Eleftheria terrae: one gene and its partner. The main gene of each other region encodes a partner of the protein of the gene in region 2 in a complex. Links are inferred from orthologs where the notes say so. Each region holds a gene or a part of one and is shown on either strand. Other genes may lie near its edges. The genes, in order: trxB and trxA.

The links.
Region 1: the proteins of trxA (region 2) and trxB are in contact, whole or in part, in a crystal structure (PDB 1F6M), measured with the Escherichia coli proteins. The link is inferred for Eleftheria terrae from one-to-one orthologs.

What each region holds. Positions count from the first base shown.
Region 1 is NZ_CP106951.1:4,814,138-4,819,564, forward strand. What follows is about bases 1-2,946. They hold trxB (thioredoxin-disulfide reductase), read right to left. Parts: upstream 1,982-2,946; coding sequence 1,019-1,981; downstream 1-1,018. Other genes in these bases: N7L95_RS21490 (PEP-CTERM sorting domain-containing protein), read left to right, coding at 1-213; rpmG (50S ribosomal protein L33), read right to left, coding at 320-487; rpmB (50S ribosomal protein L28), read right to left, coding at 514-747; N7L95_RS21510 (Crp/Fnr family transcriptional regulator), read left to right, coding at 2,226-2,894. In the rest of the region: N7L95_RS21515 (DNA translocase FtsK), read left to right, coding at 2,989-5,415; outer membrane lipoprotein periplasmic chaperone LolA, read left to right, coding at 5,412-5,427.
Region 2 is NZ_CP106951.1:1,098,445-1,109,988, forward strand. What follows is about bases 8,811-11,544. They hold trxA (thioredoxin TrxA), read left to right. Parts: upstream 8,811-9,879; coding sequence 9,880-10,209; downstream 10,210-11,544. Other genes in these bases: N7L95_RS04905 (serine/threonine protein kinase), read right to left, coding at 8,811-9,399; rho (transcription termination factor Rho), read left to right, coding at 10,448-11,544. Also shown: N7L95_RS04885 (thioester reductase domain-containing protein), read left to right, coding at 1-2,703; N7L95_RS04890 (DMT family transporter), read left to right, coding at 2,757-3,080; N7L95_RS04895 (flavin monoamine oxidase family protein), read left to right, coding at 3,088-4,329; N7L95_RS04900 (serine/threonine protein kinase), read right to left, coding at 4,593-6,878; more of N7L95_RS04905, read right to left, coding at 6,991-8,810. UniProt on the Escherichia coli protein: Participates in various redox reactions through the reversible oxidation of its active center dithiol to a disulfide and catalyzes dithiol-disulfide exchange reactions.

The DNA of each region.
Region 1 (5,427 bases), 3.7 Mb from region 2 along the record:
CTCGACACCCAGGCCACCAGCTACACCCGGGGCGCGAGCATGAGTGTCGGCACCTATGGGTGGATGCACAGCTCGAGCATCTTCACCACCTTCGCCCCGGCGGTGCCCGAGCCGGCCACGGTGGCGCTGACGGCGCTGGGCCTTGTCGGCCTGGCGGCGGTTGGCCGCCGGCGCCAGGCGGCCACCCGGTCCAGCGAGTCGCACGCCGGCTGATGCCGGCCCCTGCCGGCCACGCCCGCCGGCAGGGCGGCAACGACAAAAAACCCGCCGGGCTTTCGCCGGGCGGGTTTTCTACTTGCGATCTGCAAGGGAGGCTGAATTACTTCAGCTTCACTTCCTTGTAGGCGACGTGCTTGCGAGCCTTGGGATCAAACTTCATGATCTCCATCTTCTCGGGCGTGGTCTTCTTGTTCTTGGTGGTCGTGTAGAAGTGACCGGTGCCTGCGGTCGACTCCAGCTTGATCTTTTCGCGAGCGGTCTTGGCCATGGTGTGTGCTCCTTAAGCAGTGGCGATCAGAGCTCGCCCTTGGCGCGCAGGTCGGCCACGACCTGCTCGATGCCGACCTTGTCGATCAGGCGCAGCGCGGCGTTGCTGATGCGCAGGCGGACCCAGCGGTTCTCGCTCTCGACCCAGAAGCGGCGGTACTGCAGATTCGGCAGGAAGCGACGCTTCGTTTTGTTGTTGGCGTGGGACACATTGTTGCCCACCATCGGGCGCTTGCCCGTAACTTGACAGACGCGTGCCATGACGCTTCTCCGTTTCAATCTCGGTTCAGATTTGACGCCTAGAGCAGGCAGCCCGGTCAGAGAAACCGAACCAAGCCGCTTGGTGGACGCCCTTCGAAGGCTTCGCGTCCTGCGTTCGCGACGGTGAGCTGGAACTCACATGCGAAAAATAGAGGCAAAGCCGGTTTCGGCAAAGACGGCGATTATAGCCAGAAAAAACCGCGGCGGCCCATGCAAGGCCGCCGCCGATGTGCAGGGCCCCGCTTTCAGGCGGTGGCCGGGACGCAGTATCTCAGACTTGGCCGTCCTGTTCCAGGAAGCGCTGGGCGTCGAGCGCGGCCATGCAGCCGGTGCCCGCGCTCGTGATCGCCTGGCGGTAGACATGGTCCTGCACGTCGCCGGCGGCGAAGACACCCGGCACGCTGGTCATGGTGGCGAAGCCGTTCAGGCCGGAGCGGGTGACGATGTAGCCGTCCTTCATCTCCAGCTGGCCCTTGAAGATGTCGGTGTTGGGCTGGTGCCCGATGGCGATGAAGCAGCCCTTGAGCGCGATGTCCTCGGTGCGGCCGTCCTGGACGCTCTTGATGCGCACGCCCGTGACGCCGGAGGCGTCGCCCAGCACCTCGTCGAGCACCGAGAAGAGCTTGAGCTCCATCTTGCCGGCCGCGACCTTCTCGTTGAGCTTGTCGACCAGGATGGGCTCGGCGCGGAACTTGTCGCGGCGGTGGATCAGCGTGACCTTGCGGGCGATGTTGGACAGGTAGAGGGCCTCCTCCACCGCCGTGTTGCCGCCGCCGACCACGCAGACGTCCTGGTCCCGGTAGAAGAAGCCGTCGCAGGTCGCGCAGCCGCTGACGCCGCGGCCCATGAAGGCCTCCTCCGACGGCAGGCCCAGGTACTTGGCCGAGGCGCCGGTGGCGATCACCAGGGCATCGCAGGTGTACTCGCCGGCGTCACCCTTCAGGCGGAACGGCCGCTGGTCGAGCGCGACCTCGTTGATGTGGTCGAAAACAATTTCAGTGTTGAAGCGTTCGGCATGGCGCTGGAAGCGCTGCATCAGGTCGGGGCCCATCACGCCGTCGACGTCGGCTGGCCAGTTGTCGACCTCGGTGGTGGTCATCAGCTGGCCGCCCTGCGCCATGCCGGTGATCAGCAGGGGCTTGAGGTTGGCGCGAGCCGCGTAGACGGCGGCCGTGTAGCCGGCGGGACCGGAGCCGAGGATCAGGACTTGGGCGTGCTTGACGGTAATGCTCATGGCGGTGGCGCTTCGGTGAGGCGGAATTGGAGTCGTTTCTCGGGTGGTATTCCCCCTGCTGCGCGGCCGCTCTTCGGGTAGAGTCCAGCTGTGAGATATCTCACGGCGCGCAGGTAGGTGTGCCACTGCCGGCAGATGGGGCCCTTGGGCGCCATCACAAGCGGATTGTAGAAAAGGCCGCCGGCCGGCGCTCGATGCGGGCTTTGCGCAGCCGCAGGACGAAACAACGCAGAAGGTGATCTGTATGGCGATGCTGTCTAACCTGGACCTGATTCGACGAGTGCCCCTGTTCTCGATGTTGACCAGCACCCAGGCCGAAGCCGTTGCAGAAGGTGTGGTCAAGCGGCGCTACCGGCGCGGCGAAATCGTGGTGGAGCAGGGCCGCAAGTCCAACGCCTTGTTCATTCTGCTGACCGGGCGGGCCCGCGTGCTGACGGCCGACGCCCGTGGTCGCGAGGTGATCCTGGCGATGCTGCACCCCGGCGACTACGTCGGCGAGATGAGCCTGATCGACAACGAGCCCCACTCGGCCACCGTGCGGGCCGAGGTGCAGACCGACGTGCTGGTGCTCGGCCGCACCGAGTTCGCCCGCTGCCTGCCGGAAAACTCGAGCCTCTCCTACGCCATCATGCGCGGGCTGGTCGCGCGGCTGCGCGCGGCCGACCGGCAGATCGAGTCGCTGGCGCTGCTGGACGTCTATGGCCGCGTCGCCCGCACCCTGCTCGACATGGCCGAGGACACCGGCGGCACGCTGTTGATCCGCAACAAGGTCTCCCGGCAGGATTTGGCCAAGATCGTCGGGGCCTCGCGCGAGATGGTCAGCCGGGTCATGAAGGACCTGGAGGAACGCCAGTACGTCGAGACCCAGCCCGACGGCTCGGTGGTGATCAAGGAGCGCCTGCAGGCCAGCTGAGCCCGGCCGCCACGGCGGCACGGAATCGTTCACAGGTGTTGCACCCGGGGCCTTCTGTGGTGTCGGCGCCACGCGCTTGATTCACAATTCGCGCATGGCATTTCCTCTTGGCTCCCTCGGGGGCGATCCGACCTCGGCGGCGGCGCCCGTGCCGCCGCCTCCTGCGCCCGCGCCTGCGCCCGCTTCGGGCCGCGCGGCTTCTGCGCCCTATACCCGCACGCCCAGGGCCAAGAAGGCCGCGCCCGAACCCGCCGTGCCGCCGCGCTGGCGGGTGCAATTGAGCGTGTTCCTCGGTGCGCTGGGCCTGATCCTGCTGCTGTTCGCCATGCTCAGCCACACGCCGGCCGATGCGGCGTGGTCCACCACCGGCGACGGCACGGGCGTGCACAACGCCGCCGGCGTGCTGGGAGCGTGGGTCTCCGACCTGATGTACTTCCTGTTCGGCTTCTCCTCCTGGTGGCTGGTGCTGGTGGCCTTGCGCGGCTGGCTCAGCGCGCTGGCCGACCTGCTGCGGCCGCCGGACGTCGCGCCGGCAGAGCCGGTGGCGGCTCCCCCTCGCTGGCTGTTCTGGCTGGGCCTGGCGGCCCTGTTGTGCGCCAGCTGCAGCCTGGAGTGGACGCGGCTGTACCGGCTGGAAGCGCACCTGCCCGGCCATGCCGGCGGCGTGCTGGGCGACGTGCTCGGCCCGGCCAGCATGAAGTTGCTCGGCTTCGCCGGCTCCGGCGTCTGGTGGATCGCCCTGCTGGTGGCGGGGGTCTCGATGGCGCTGCGTTTCTCGTGGGTGCGCGCGGCCGAGGGCCTGGGCGCGCGCATCGACGGCTGGCGCGTCAAGCGCGAGGTGCGCCGCGAGATCAAGGAAGACCTGCGCCTGGGCGAGAAGGCGATCAAGGAACGCGAGAAGGTGGTGGAGGTGCAGCGCCACGTCGTGGAAGACCACCCGCCCATCATGATCGAGCCGGCGGTGGTGGAGGTGCCGAAGTCCGAGCGCGTCGTCAAGGAGCGCCAGAAGCCGCTCTTCAAGGAGCTCAACGACACCAAGCTGCCCCAGGTCGACCTGCTGGACGCGGCTCCTGCCAAGCTAGAAACCACCGTGACGCCCGAGACGCTGGAGATGACCTCCCGCATGATCGAGAAGAAGCTGAAGGACTTCGGCGTCGAGGTGCGGGTGGTGGCGGCCTCGCCGGGCCCGGTGATCACCCGCTACGAGATCGAGCCGGCCACCGGCGTCAAGGGCTCCCAGATCGTCAACCTGGCCAAGGACCTGGCGCGCTCGCTCAGCCTGGTCAGCATCCGGGTGGTGGAGACCATCCCGGGCAAGAACCTGATGGCGCTGGAGCTGCCCAATGCGAAGCGGCAGAGCATCCGGCTGGCCGAGATCCTCGGCTCGCAGATCTACAACGACGCGCAGTCCCTGCTCACCATGGGCCTGGGCAAGGACATCGTCGGCCATCCCGTGGTGGCCGACCTCGCCAAGATGCCCCACGTGCTGGTGGCCGGCACCACCGGCTCGGGCAAGTCGGTGGGGATCAACGCGATGATCCTGTCGCTGCTCTACAAGGCCGAGGCGCGCGACGTGCGCCTGATCATGATCGACCCGAAGATGCTCGAGATGGCCATGTACGAAGGCATCCCGCATCTGCTGGCGCCAGTGGTCACCGACATGAAGCAGGCCGGCAACGCGCTGAACTGGTGTGTCGGCGAGATGGAGCGGCGCTACAAGCTGATGAGCAAGCTGGGCGTGCGCAACCTGGCCGGCTACAACAAGAAGATCGCCGAGGCGACCGAGCGCGGCGAGAAGATCAGCAATCCCTTCAGCCTCACGCCCGAGGAACCGGAGCCGCTCGACCGGCTGCCGCACATCGTGGTGGTGATCGACGAGCTGGCCGACCTGATGATGGTGGTCGGCAAGAAGATCGAGGAGTTGATCGCCCGCCTGGCGCAGAAGGCGCGCGCCGCCGGCATCCACCTGATCCTGGCCACCCAGCGCCCGAGCGTGGACGTGATCACCGGCCTCATCAAGGCCAACATCCCGACCCGCATCGCCTTCCAGGTGTCGAGCAAGATCGACTCGCGCACCATCCTCGACCAGATGGGCGCCGAGGCCCTGCTGGGCCAGGGCGACATGCTCTACATGGCGCCGGGCACCGGCCTGCCGATCCGGGTGCACGGCGCCTTCGTCAGCGATGACGAGGTGCATCGCGTGGTCGAGTACCTGAAGAGCCAGGGCGAGCCCAACTACATCGAGGGCATCCTTGAAGGCGGCACGCTGGAAGGCGAGGGCGGCCCGGGCGGCGAAGGCGGCGGCGGAGGCGAAGAGGGCGAGGCCGATCCGATGTACGACCAGGCGGTGCAGGTGGTGCTGCAGCACCGCCGGGCCTCGATCTCGCTGGTGCAGCGGCACCTGCGCATCGGTTATAACCGGGCCGCCCGGCTGCTGGAACAAATGGAGAAGTCGGGGCTCGTATCAAGCATGGCCACCAACGGGAACCGGGACATCATCGTTCCCAAGCGAGACGAATGAAAAAACTGCTGA
Region 2 (11,544 bases):
GGCGCGGGCCCCGAGTCGGTGCTGGTGAGCTGGCTGCCGCATTACCACGACCTGGGCCTGGTGGCGCACATCCTGCACAGCGTGTACTGCGGCAGCCACTGCGTGTTGATGAGCCCGGCCGCCTTCGTTTCGCAGCCGCTGCAGTGGCTGCGTGCCATCAGCCGCTACCGGGGCGAATACACCGGCGCACCGAACTTCGCCTATCAGCTCTGTGTCGACCGCATCCCGCGCGAGGAGCGCGAGCAGCTGGACCTGTCCAGCCTGAAGATGGCCATCAACGCGGCCGAGCCCATCAATCCGCAGACGGTGAAGGATTTCTGCGCCGCCTTCGAAGTGGCCGGCTTCCGGCCCGAGACCTTCCTGCCAGCCTATGGCATGGCGGAGGCCACCGTGTTCGTGTCGGCCAACCCGGTGGGCTCGCCGCTCAACTTCAAGCGGGTCGACCCGGCGTTGCTCTACAACAGCGGCCTGGTGCGCGAGCCGGCCGAGGGCGCCCCCTTCCGCGAGCTGGTGGGCTGCGGCCGCAGCTGGCTGGAGCAGCGCATCCGGGTGGTCGATCCCAAGCGGCATGTGGAGCTGCCGCCCAACACCGTGGGCGAGTTCTGGCTGCAGGGCGACAACGTGATGGACGGCTACTACCGCAATCCCGAGGCCACCCAGCAGGCCACCGGTCGCCTGGAAGGCGACACGGTCGACCACCTGCGCACCGGCGACCTGGGCTTCTTCGACGAGAGCGGGCAGCTCTACATCACCGGCCGCGTCAAGGACGTCATCATCATCAACGGCGCCAACTACTACCCGCAGGACATCGAGGAGCACGCCCAGGTCGCGCACCCGGCGCTGCGCAAGGGCGGCATGGCGGCCATCGGCATCACCCAGGGGCCTTCGGAAGCACTGGTGCTGTTCGCCGAGCTGGAGCGCCAGGCGCTGTCGCAGGTGCAGGCCAACCCAGGCCTGCTCAACGACATCGCGGGCAAGGTCTGCGAGGCGGTCGGCCAGCACTTCGACCTGCCGGTGACCCGCATCGTCTACCTCAAGCCGGGGCAACTGCCCAAGACCTCCAGCGGAAAGATCCAGCGCCAGGAGTGCAAGCGGCGCTACCTGAAGGACGCCACCGACGCCCTCGCCCTCTGGCCCCTGGCCGACACCACCTCCGACGAACGAAAGAAGCAAATGTCCAACATCGAAAAAGCCCTCGCCCGCATCACCGAACTGGGCCCCGACCACCTGCGCGTGTTCAGCCTGCTGACCCAGCTGATGAGCTCGAAGTACGGCGTGCAGCTGTCCGACTTCGACATCGAGAAATCAATCTTCTTCTACGGCATCGACTCGCTCAACATCATCGACATCCATGCCCATCTCGAAAAGAAGCTGGGCTGCTCCATCCCGACGGTGGCCTTCTTCCGGGCCAACAACTTCATGGAGATGATCGACGACATCGTCGCAGCGATGGCCGACCGCCACCAGTTCGACCGCAAGATCGCCGAAGGCGCCACCCTGCGCGAAGAGATCGACCATGCGGTGGCCCAGCTCACCACCAAGCTGGAAGCCGTCAGCGGCAGCTCCGACGGCAGCATCGGGCGTCGCACGCTGCTGACCGGCGCCTCGGGCTTCGTCGGCGTGGCCTTGCTCAAGGAGATCCTCGAACGCACCGATGCGGACGTGGTGTGCATGGTCCGTGCAGCCGACGAAACGGCTGCCCTCAAGCGCATCCGGAACACCTCGGCCAAGTACGACCTTCGACTGCCGTCGGGCTTTGAGCGGCGCGTGCAGATCATGATCGGCGACATGTCCAAGCCCAGGCTGGGCCTGAGCGATGCCGACTACCAGCGCTTCGCCCGCGAGATCGACAGCGTCTACCACTGCGCCGCCATCGACAACTTCTACCTGCCCTACAGCGTGATGCGCAAGACCAATGTGCTGGGCACGCTGGAGGTGCTGAACTTCGCGCTCAGCGAGAAGCTCAAGCCCATCTTCTACATCTCGAGCTGCGCCGTCTCGATGCTGGAGGGCCAGGAGGAGAACACCGAGGTCATCGGCCTGGTGAACGGCTACGCACAGAGCAAGTTCGTGGCCGAGCAAACGGTGCTCGCCCTGGCTGCCAAGGGCTATCCGGTCATCAACTACCGCCTCGGCTACCTCTACAACCTGCGCGTGCAGGACGTGCCCGCCAACGGTTCCTTCGACAAGCTGCTGGCCGCGGTCGAGAAGGCCTACAGCCAAGTCAACGACGACCTGATCGTCGATGCCGATGCCTTCGAGAACTTCCTGTCCTCGCTGCCGCAGATCGGCGCCTGCCCCGACATCGACGTCGACTTCGACCTCACCCCGGTCGAGTATGCGGCCAAGGCGATCGTCGAGACCACCAAGCTGCCGCTGGGTGAGCGCAAGACGACCTACACCTTCTACAACCCGCAGCCGCTCAAGTGGCGCGACGTGCAGTCCTACTTCAAGAAGGCCCATCCCAAGGTGCAGCACGTGCCGCTGCCCGACTTCCTGCAGCGCTACGAGGACTACATCCGCGACGTCAAGAAGCCAAGTGCCAAGCTGCTGAAGTCGGTCGTCTCGCACCAGCTGCAGCACCAGTTCAACACGATGTTCCGCAACGTCGAGATTGACCATGCCCAGCAGTTCAAGCACTGGTGCCCGCCCTGCGACACCCGCTTCACGCACCACTATGTGGACTTCGCCGTGAACGGCTGATCGCGCACGGCGGGCGGGGCCCACCGGTCCCGCCCGCCACACCGGGAGTTGCCATGCATTGGCTCTACTTGACGCTGGCCATCGTCTTCGAGGTGGCCGGCACCACCTGCATGAAGCTGTCGGACGGCTTCAGCAAGCTGTGGCCCAGCATCTTCATCTTCGTGTTCTATGCCCTGTGCGCCGGTTTCATCACGCTGGCGCTGCGCCATCTGGAGATCGCGGTGGCCTACGCGATCTGGGCCGGCCTGGGCACTGCCTTGATCGCGGTCGTGGGCATCCTGTACTTCAGGGAACCGGTCTCGACCGCCAAGGTGGTGTCGCTGCTGCTGATCGTGGCTGGCATCGGTGGGCTCAACCTGAGCGGGGTCAGCCGCTGATGCGGGCATGACGCCTGACGTCGACGTCGCGGTGCTGGGGGCCGGCATCGCCGGCCTGGTGGCGGCGCGCATCCTGGACGACACCGGGTTGCGCGTGCGCCTGCTGGAGGCCCGCACCCGTGTCGGAGGGCGCATCCACACCGACCACGACTTCGCCTCCGTCCCCATCGAGCGCGGCGCCGAGTTCGTGCACGGCGACGCGGTGGCCACTTGGCGCTACCTCGACCGCCTCGGCCTCGCCACCCGGCGCAGCCTGCGCACGCGCCACCTGCGGCTGGTGCAGGGCGAGCAGTTGCACCACCCGCTGTGGCTCTTGACGCGCCCGGCGTTCTTCCAACTGCTGCTGGCCCTGCCCGAGCTGATGCTCGGCCGCCGGCGCGACGAGAGTGTGGCCGCCTTCCTGCGCCGCCACCGCATTCGCGACCCGGCCGGCTGGCAGCTGGCCGACACGCTGGCCAACTCGGCCTGTGCTTCCGCCGAAGACCTGAGCCTGGCGGATGTGCTGCGCATGTATTCGTCGCAGCAGTCCAGCGGGGGCGACTTCCGCATCGAGCAGGGCTACCAGGCCCTGCCGGCCCACCTGGCGCGTGGACTGGACGTGCATTACGGCATGCCGGTGACACACGTGCGCTGGAACGACCAGGGCGTGGACATCGAGGCCGGCCAGCGCCTGCGGGCGCGGGCCGCCCTCATCACCCTGCCACTTGGCGTGCTGCAGGGCGGCCAGGTGCTGTTCGAGCCCCCCCTGCCAGCGGCCAAGCAGGCGGCCCTGGCGGCACTGCGCATGCATCCGGCCATCAAGGTGCTGTGCCGCTACCACGAGCCGGTCGGCCCGCGCGATGTGCGGGTGCTGGCCGGCGACGACGTCTTGCCGTTGATCTGGCGGGCGCCTTCTCCCGCGCCGGTGTGGACGGCTTTTCTCACCGGCCCGCGGGCCCGCCATGCGCCGGACGGCGAGCAGGTCGCGCACCGGGTCAGCCGGCTGCTCGGCGGCGACGCGCTGGACGCCCTGCGCGACGTGGAGGTGGTGGACTGGGGCCGCGACCCCTGGGCCCGGGGCGGCTATTCCGCCGTGCCACCCGGCGAAGCACACGCCCGCGTGGTGCTGGCCCGCACAGTGGGGCCGTTGCTGTTCGCCGGCGAGGCGACCGCGGCCGACGGTGAAGCCGGCACGGTCAGCGGCGCCATCACTTCGGGTGAACGGGCTGCCACGCAACTGCTGGCCACCTTTGCGGCCTTGCGCTCCTGAGCGCGCACCACCCGCATGCAGCGTGGAGCCAGGCAGCCGGAGGGCACCGAGCGCCGCAGCCGCTTCATCCCTTTGCCCCGCCTGCTGCGCCGCCCGACTCGGCCTGCCAGCATCACACCAACGCCGGCCCGGGTGCGACCTGGCGGCCGCTGCGTGTGGTGGAGCACGAAATGCAAGCGGCGCCGCGAAGCCGCCGCCAGCAGGCCGCATGCTCGCCGGCACCCCGCACGCCAGGCGCCCCGCCGAGCGACGGGCGGCCCCTTCTAGCCCGCCGCCACCCTCGGCTGCGGTGGCTGCCCCTGCAGCGCCTTCTGCAACTCGTCGCGCAGGCCGCGCAGGAGCGCCAGCTCCCGGTCGGCCAGCTTGAAGCCGTCCACCTGCGACTTGTCGGCATACAGGAGGCCGACCGGCCCGTCCTCGCCCACCAGTGGCAGCACCATCAGGCTGGCCGCCCGCAAGTGCCGGTGGAACCAGGCCGGCAGGCGCGCCGCAATGTTCGGCGAGCCGGCGTCACGGATCAGCGTGTCGGCCCCCTTCAGGCACAAGGCGCTGAAGAGGTCGCTGTCCTGCCCAAGGCGGAAGCGGAAGTGCTGGCGCAGCAGCGCCTCCCGGGCGCCAAAAGCCTGCCGCACCACCAGGGTGTCCCCCGGCTGCTCGCGCAGCAACAGCGCCACATCCTGGCACTGGAAGGTGTCGAACACCGCCTCGGCGGCAATCTTCAGCAGCGGCGCACGGTCCGTCGACTGCAGGCTGGCCAGGCGCAGCCGGGCGGCTGCCCGTGCCAGGGGATGGCTGGCATCGCGCGACGCAGCGGGCTGCACACGTGCCACAGCGGCCTCGCGAGGCGCAGCGGGCGGCTGTTGCGCGTCGATGGCGGCCCAGATCTGCTGGCTCGCCAGGCCCAGCGCCTTGCCGTAGCGCTCGATGATCACGGTGTTGCGCACCGCGTGATCGCGCCGGTCGGCTCGCGTCTGCACATCGGCCAGCTCGTTGCCCAGGCCGCCCAGCAGGCGGAACCAGTCGTTGCGCTTCTCGGGCCGGCGCGGCACGCCGTCGCGCCCGGGGCGGCGCATGTCGCGCACCAGGCTTTCCGGCAGCCCCCAGGTGCGTGCGATGCTGATGCCCAGGTCTTCAAAGCTGGCGCCCAGCACCGACCAGACGGCGGCGTCCTCGCTGCCGCCCTGGCTGAGGGCCAGTTGGCGGATCTGCGTCGCTTCTTCGGGCAGGTAGTAGTGCACCAGGGTCCGGCCGAGGTTCTGCATCATCGCGGTGATGAAGGACTCCTCTTCCTCCGCTTGCGTTGGGCACAGGCGGGCGGCGAAATGGCCGGCCAGGCGCGAGCGCGCATATTCCTCGCGCAGGGTCTCGGCAGCCGCGGCGTCGCGCATGTCCTCCAGTGTCGGCAAGGTGCCTGCCAGGTCCCGGATCGCCATGAACCCCATCAGGGCCACCGCCCGCGAGACAGTGGTGATGCTGCCCCCGCCGACCGAGCTGTAGTAGGCGGCGTTGGTCATGCGCAGCAGCTTCTGCGTCAGCGACACGTCGTCGAGCACCGCCTGGCTGATCTCGTCGAGGTTGACCTTCTCCGCACTGGCCAGGCGCCGTACTCGCCGCACCACCTCGGTCTGCACCGGCAGGTCCGCCTGCTGCGCGATCTGCTGCACCAGGCGGTTCAACGTGCGGGCAGCCCGGCTATCGCCAATGCCCTCGAGCAAGGCCGGTGTGAGCCAGTCCTGCAAGGCATCGCGCAGGGCCGCTGCGGTTTCGTAGCGCTCCGCCGGATCGCGCGCCAGGCAGCGCGCCACGATGGCCCGCAGCTGCGCCTCACCGTGTTCGATCCCCGGCACGCCGCGCGGCAACGCCAGGTCTTCCTCCTGCAAGCGGGCGGCGGCGCGTTGCGGGTTCTGGTCCTGCACGGCGGGCCGGCCAGTCAACAACTCGAACAACACCAGGCCGGCACAGAACAGGTCGCTGCGCACGTCGGCCCCGCCGCCAGTCACCATCTCGGGTGCGAGGTACAGCCCGCTCGCGCTCGGCAGTGCGCTCACCTCGGGCGGCACGGGCAGCACCGCAAAGCCGGTGAGCCGCGGCCGCCCGGCAATGTCCAGCACCACGCAAGCCGGCTCCAGGCAGCCGTGCACCACGCCCGCGGCATGCGCATGCGCCAGCCCGTCCAGCATGCCGATCACCGTCAGCACGGCTTGGCGCGACGGCATCGCGTCGTGCTCGGCGAGCCACTGCGACAGGGCGACGCCCTGCACCGGCTCGACCACCAGCACCGGCCGGCCAGCCGCGACGCCGGCTTCCACCGCCTGCACCAGGTTGGGATGGCGCAGCGCCAGGACCGGCGCTGCGGCGGCTCGCCACACCTGCTCACCCAGGCCGGGCAGCGGCAGGCGGTGCCCCACCTGCAACTGCACATCACGTTGCGACAGCGTGTCGTGGGCCTGCCACCAGGTGCTGACGCTGCCGCGGGCCAGGGCTCGCAGCAGACGCCAGCGCCCGAGGGCGGGCAGGTGTTCAGCGGTGGTGTCGTCCAGCGTTTGCACGGCGGTTCACGGTGATCATGAGCAAGGCCCGTCGCACCCGGCCGTGCCCCCGAAGACGGGGACACCTGCCGGCACGGCAAGCAGGAAACTGCGGCGGCGGTGCACGGTCATTTCAAACGGCCTGCTTGAAGGCCATGACGGCCTGATTGCGCAGTGTGCGCAGCAAGGACAGCTCGCGGTCGCTGATGGCGATGGCGCCGGCATTCGCCTTGTCGGCATAAATCAGGCCCAGGGGCGCATTGCGCAACACCAGCGGCAGCAGCAGGAAGGTGGGCGCGTTGACCTCGCTGCGATACCAGGCGGGCAGGCGGTTTGCGATGTTGGCTGCCGAGGCGTCACTGATCAAGGTGTCGGCCCCTTTCGCGCACACGGCAGCGAACAGGTCCGCGGCCCCGGTCACCTGCAGCCGAAAGCGACCAGCCACCCGCTCTGCATCGACCCCGAGGCCGAACCGGCCGGTCAGGGCCCCGCTGCGCGCGTCGCGCAGGCAGAAGATCACGCGCTGAAAGCCGTGCGCCCGGTACATCGTCTCGAGAATCATGCGCAACACCTCGTTGAGCTTGAAGTTCTCGACCAGCGTGTTGCTGATGTCCTGGATGCCAGCCGCCAGCGTATGCGCCGCATCGTCGGCTGCACTGCGCACGGCGGCCTCCACCGGTTGGGCGGCCTGGGCCTGCACGAGCGTGTCGAGCTGGTGCGGCGACAGGGTATCGGCATCGACAGCAGCACCTGTGGCCACGGGGCCCGTCTGCAGCAAGCGTGCGGCCGGGCTGCCGGCCCGTGGGCTGAGCTGCAGCGCAGTGACGATCTCGGCCATGCGGTTGCGCGCGCGTTGCACGGCCTCCTGCAGCTCGCGCGCGCCGAGGCCCAGCGCCGGCGCAAAGCGTTGCGACAGCTGCTCGACCTTCGACGCATGCCCGGTGCTCGGAGTCTGCAGCAGCATCTCGGCCACCTCGTTGGCGGCACAAGCCAGCAGGCGCAATTGCTCCGCCGCATGCTCGGGCCGCTTCACCGGTGCCCCCGGCAGCAGCTTGCGCATGCAGCGCTGCAGGCTCTCGGGCAGGCCCCAGGAGCGCGCGACACCTATCCCCAGGTCCTCCAGGCCGATGCCGAGCACCGCCCTCGCGGCCCGCTCCTCGTCCATCGACTCGCCCTCGGGCGACTCCACCAGACGGCGGATCTGTTCCGCCTCCTCGGGAAAGTAGAACCGGGTCAGCGTGCGGCCGAGGTTCTGGAACAGGCCGCCGATGAACGCCTCCTCGGCATCGCGCCCGCCGGCGCACAGCTCGGCCGCCAGCGTACCGGCCATCATGCCGCGCAGGAAATCTTCCTTCAGCCCGGCGGCATGGGCCTTGTCCTGCATGTGCTCCAGCAGGATCAGCGACAGCGCCAGGTTGCGAATGCCGGCAAAGCCGATGAGCGCGGCCGCCCGCGACACCGTGCTGATCGAGCCGCCCCCCGCACCGCCGAAATGCGCCGAGTTGACCAGCCGCAGCAGCTTGTGGGTCAGCGCCACGTCCTTCAACACCTCGTTGGCCAGGCTGTTGAGGCTCTCGTGCTCCGAATTGGCAATGCGCTGGATGCGGCCGATGGAGTCGGACAAGGCCGGGAAATCGCTCTTGTGCCGCATGCGCCGCAGCAGGAAATCGAGCGTGCCGCTGCGGGCGCTGTCTTGTGGCTCGGAGTCCGCCGTGGGCGCGAGCCAGGACCGCAGGGCGGCCAGCAGTTCGGCGGCACCGCCGAAACGCACCGCGGTGTCGCGTGCCGTGGCCCGGTTCACGATGGCGCGCAGCGCGTCATCCACCGGCTGCGGCGTCTGCACCGGCAGGCTCAGGTCCTCGTGGGCATTGCGGTAGATCGCCCGGTAGGGGTCGCGCTCATGCACCGCTGGCTGTCCCACCAGCATCTCGTACAACACCAGGCCCGCGGCGTAGACGTCCACCTGCGGCGTCGGCGGACGGCCGTGCGTGACCTCCGGTGCCATATAGCCCGGCGTGCCGACCAGGGTCGTGTCGGCCACACCGTGTCGCTGGCTGGCCGCGATGCCGAAGTCCATCACCCGCGCCCGGCCGCTGGCGTCGAGCAGGATGTTCGACGGCTTGAGGTCGCGATGCACCACGCCGGCCTGGTGCGCATGTGCGAGCCCTTCAAGCACCCCCAGGAGGAGCTTGACGGCCTCCGCCGGCGCCATCGGGCCCTGCTCGCGCAGCCGCTGCGCCAGCGTGACACCCTCGACCAACTCGAACACCAGATAGGGATGCTGCTCGTGCACGTCCGCCTCGAACAGCGGCACGATGTGTGGATGGCTGAGCCGGCTGACCGCGCGCGCTTCATGCAACCACTGCGTCAGGGCTGCCGCATCCGAAGCCTGGGCGCGGTGCAGCTTCAGCGCCACCTCGCGGTCGAGCCGCGGATCGAAGGCCCGCCACACCGAACTCTGGGCACCCTGGCCCAGCGCGTGACGCAGTTCATAGCGTCCGAGCAGGCGGGTGGGTGGGCTGAGGGTGGCGGCGGCCGACATTTGTACGTTTCGTTGCAAATGGGGTGATTGTCCTGATTGGACCGCGTCTCGGGGGAGGGAGAAGCCCGGAGGAAGCGGCAAAAGTGCCGCCATTTCGCCTCCGTGTGCGCTCGCTCATGCGAGCGACGCCTTGGTCGCCTCCCGCCTTGCCGGTTCGGTTGCCCGGTGGGGCCCACCCCGCCGGCTCCGCCGCCCTCCGCAACCACCCTCCCGGCGCCCGGTGCGTGCACGGCCGGTGGAACGGCAGCAGGAGGGCTGCCGGGCGAGATGCGCTGAGGCTCTGCCATCCCGGCCAACCAGCCGATGCTGCAGCCACGCCCCCTTGAAGAAAAGGTGGCCTGCCACCGATGCTGAGAGAGAAAACGGATATCCCCGCGATAGAAAGACTTGCACCGGCCAGGTACGCCGGCCAAAAGGTTTATGTCAGAATCATTGGGACTTGAGTCGAAGCCGGGCTTCGACCTCTCTGAGGACTCCAAGATGAGCAGCGATCTGATTAAACACATCTCCGACGCGTCCTTCGACGCCGACGTGCTGCAGGCGGGCAAGCCTGTGCTGGTGGACTACTGGGCCGAATGGTGCGGGCCTTGCAAGATGATCGCCCCCATCCTCGACGAAGTCGCCAAGGATTACGGCGACCGTCTCTCCATCGCCAAGATGAATGTCGACGAGAACCGGGAAGTGCCCGCCAAGTTCGGCATTCGTGGCATCCCGACCCTGATGTTGTTCAAGGACGGCCAGCTGGCCGCCACCAAGGTGGGCGCCCTGTCGAAAGCCCAGTTGACGTCTTTCCTCGACGGTCATCTATAATTTCCCTCAATGCATCGGGAGCCGACACCACAAGGTCGGTTCCCGGTAGCACAAGCTTCGCCACTACGCACATCGTTCGCCGCGTAGTTTCGGCCCCCAACTCCAGCGTCTTCCGATTCGCGCTTGTCGCGGTCATGCGCCAGTTCTCGCATCCGGTCCGCCGGGCTGCGAGCGATGCCGAAGTCTATTCAGCCGTCGCCCTTGGCAGTGCGACGGGCACCGACAAGGGTATGCGCCCATGCAACTATCCGAACTGAAAGTCCTCCACGTCTCGGAACTCATCAAGATGGCCGAGTCGCTGGAGATCGAGAACACCAGCCGCATGCGCAAGCAGGAGCTGATGTTCGCGATCATGAAGCGGCGCGCCAAGCAGGGCGAGCAGATCTTCGGCGATGGCGTGCTGGAGGTGCTGCCCGACGGCTTCGGCTTCCTGCGCTCGCCCGAGACCAGCTACCTCGCGAGCACCGACGACATCTACCTGTCGCCCAGCCAGATCCGCCGCTTCAACCTGCACACCGGCGACGCCATCGAAGGTGAAGTGCGGGTGCCGAAGGACGGCGAGCGCTACTTCGCCCTCGTGAAGGTCGACCGTGTCAACGGCCTGACCCCGGAGGAGAACAAGCACAAGATCATGTTCGAGAACTTGACGCCGCTCTTTCCGAAAGAGCAGTTCAAGCTCGAGCGCGAGATCCGCTCCGAAGAGAACATCACCGGCCGCATCGTCGACCTGATCGCCCCTATCGGCAAAGGCCAGCGCGCCCTCCTGGTGGCGCCACCCAAGAGCGGCAAGACGGTGATGATGCAGCACCTGGCGCATGCCATCACCGCCAACCACCCGGACGTCTACCTCATCGTGCTGCTCGTCGATGAGCGCCCCGAGGAAGTGACCGAGATGCAGCGCACCGTGCGCGGCGAAGTCATCAGCTCCACCTTCGATGAGCCGGCCGCCCGCCATGTGCAGGTGGCCGAGATGGTGATCGAGCGCGCCAAGCGCCTGGTCGAGCTGCGCAAGGACGTGGTGATCCTGCTCGACTCCATCACCCGCCTGGCGCGCGCCTACAACAACGTGCTGCCCTCCTCCGGCAAGGTGCTGACCGGCGGTGTCGACGCCAACGCGCTGCAGCGCCCGAAGCGCTTCTTCGGTGCCGCCCGCAACATCGAGGAAGGCGGTTCGCTGACCATCATCGGCACGGCGCTGGTCGATACCGGCAGCCGCATGGACGAGGTGATCTACGAAGAGTTCAAGGGCACCGGCAATTGCGAAATCCATTTGGATCGCCGCATGGCCGAGAAGCGGGTCTACCCGTCCATCCTGCTGAACAAGTCGGGCACCCG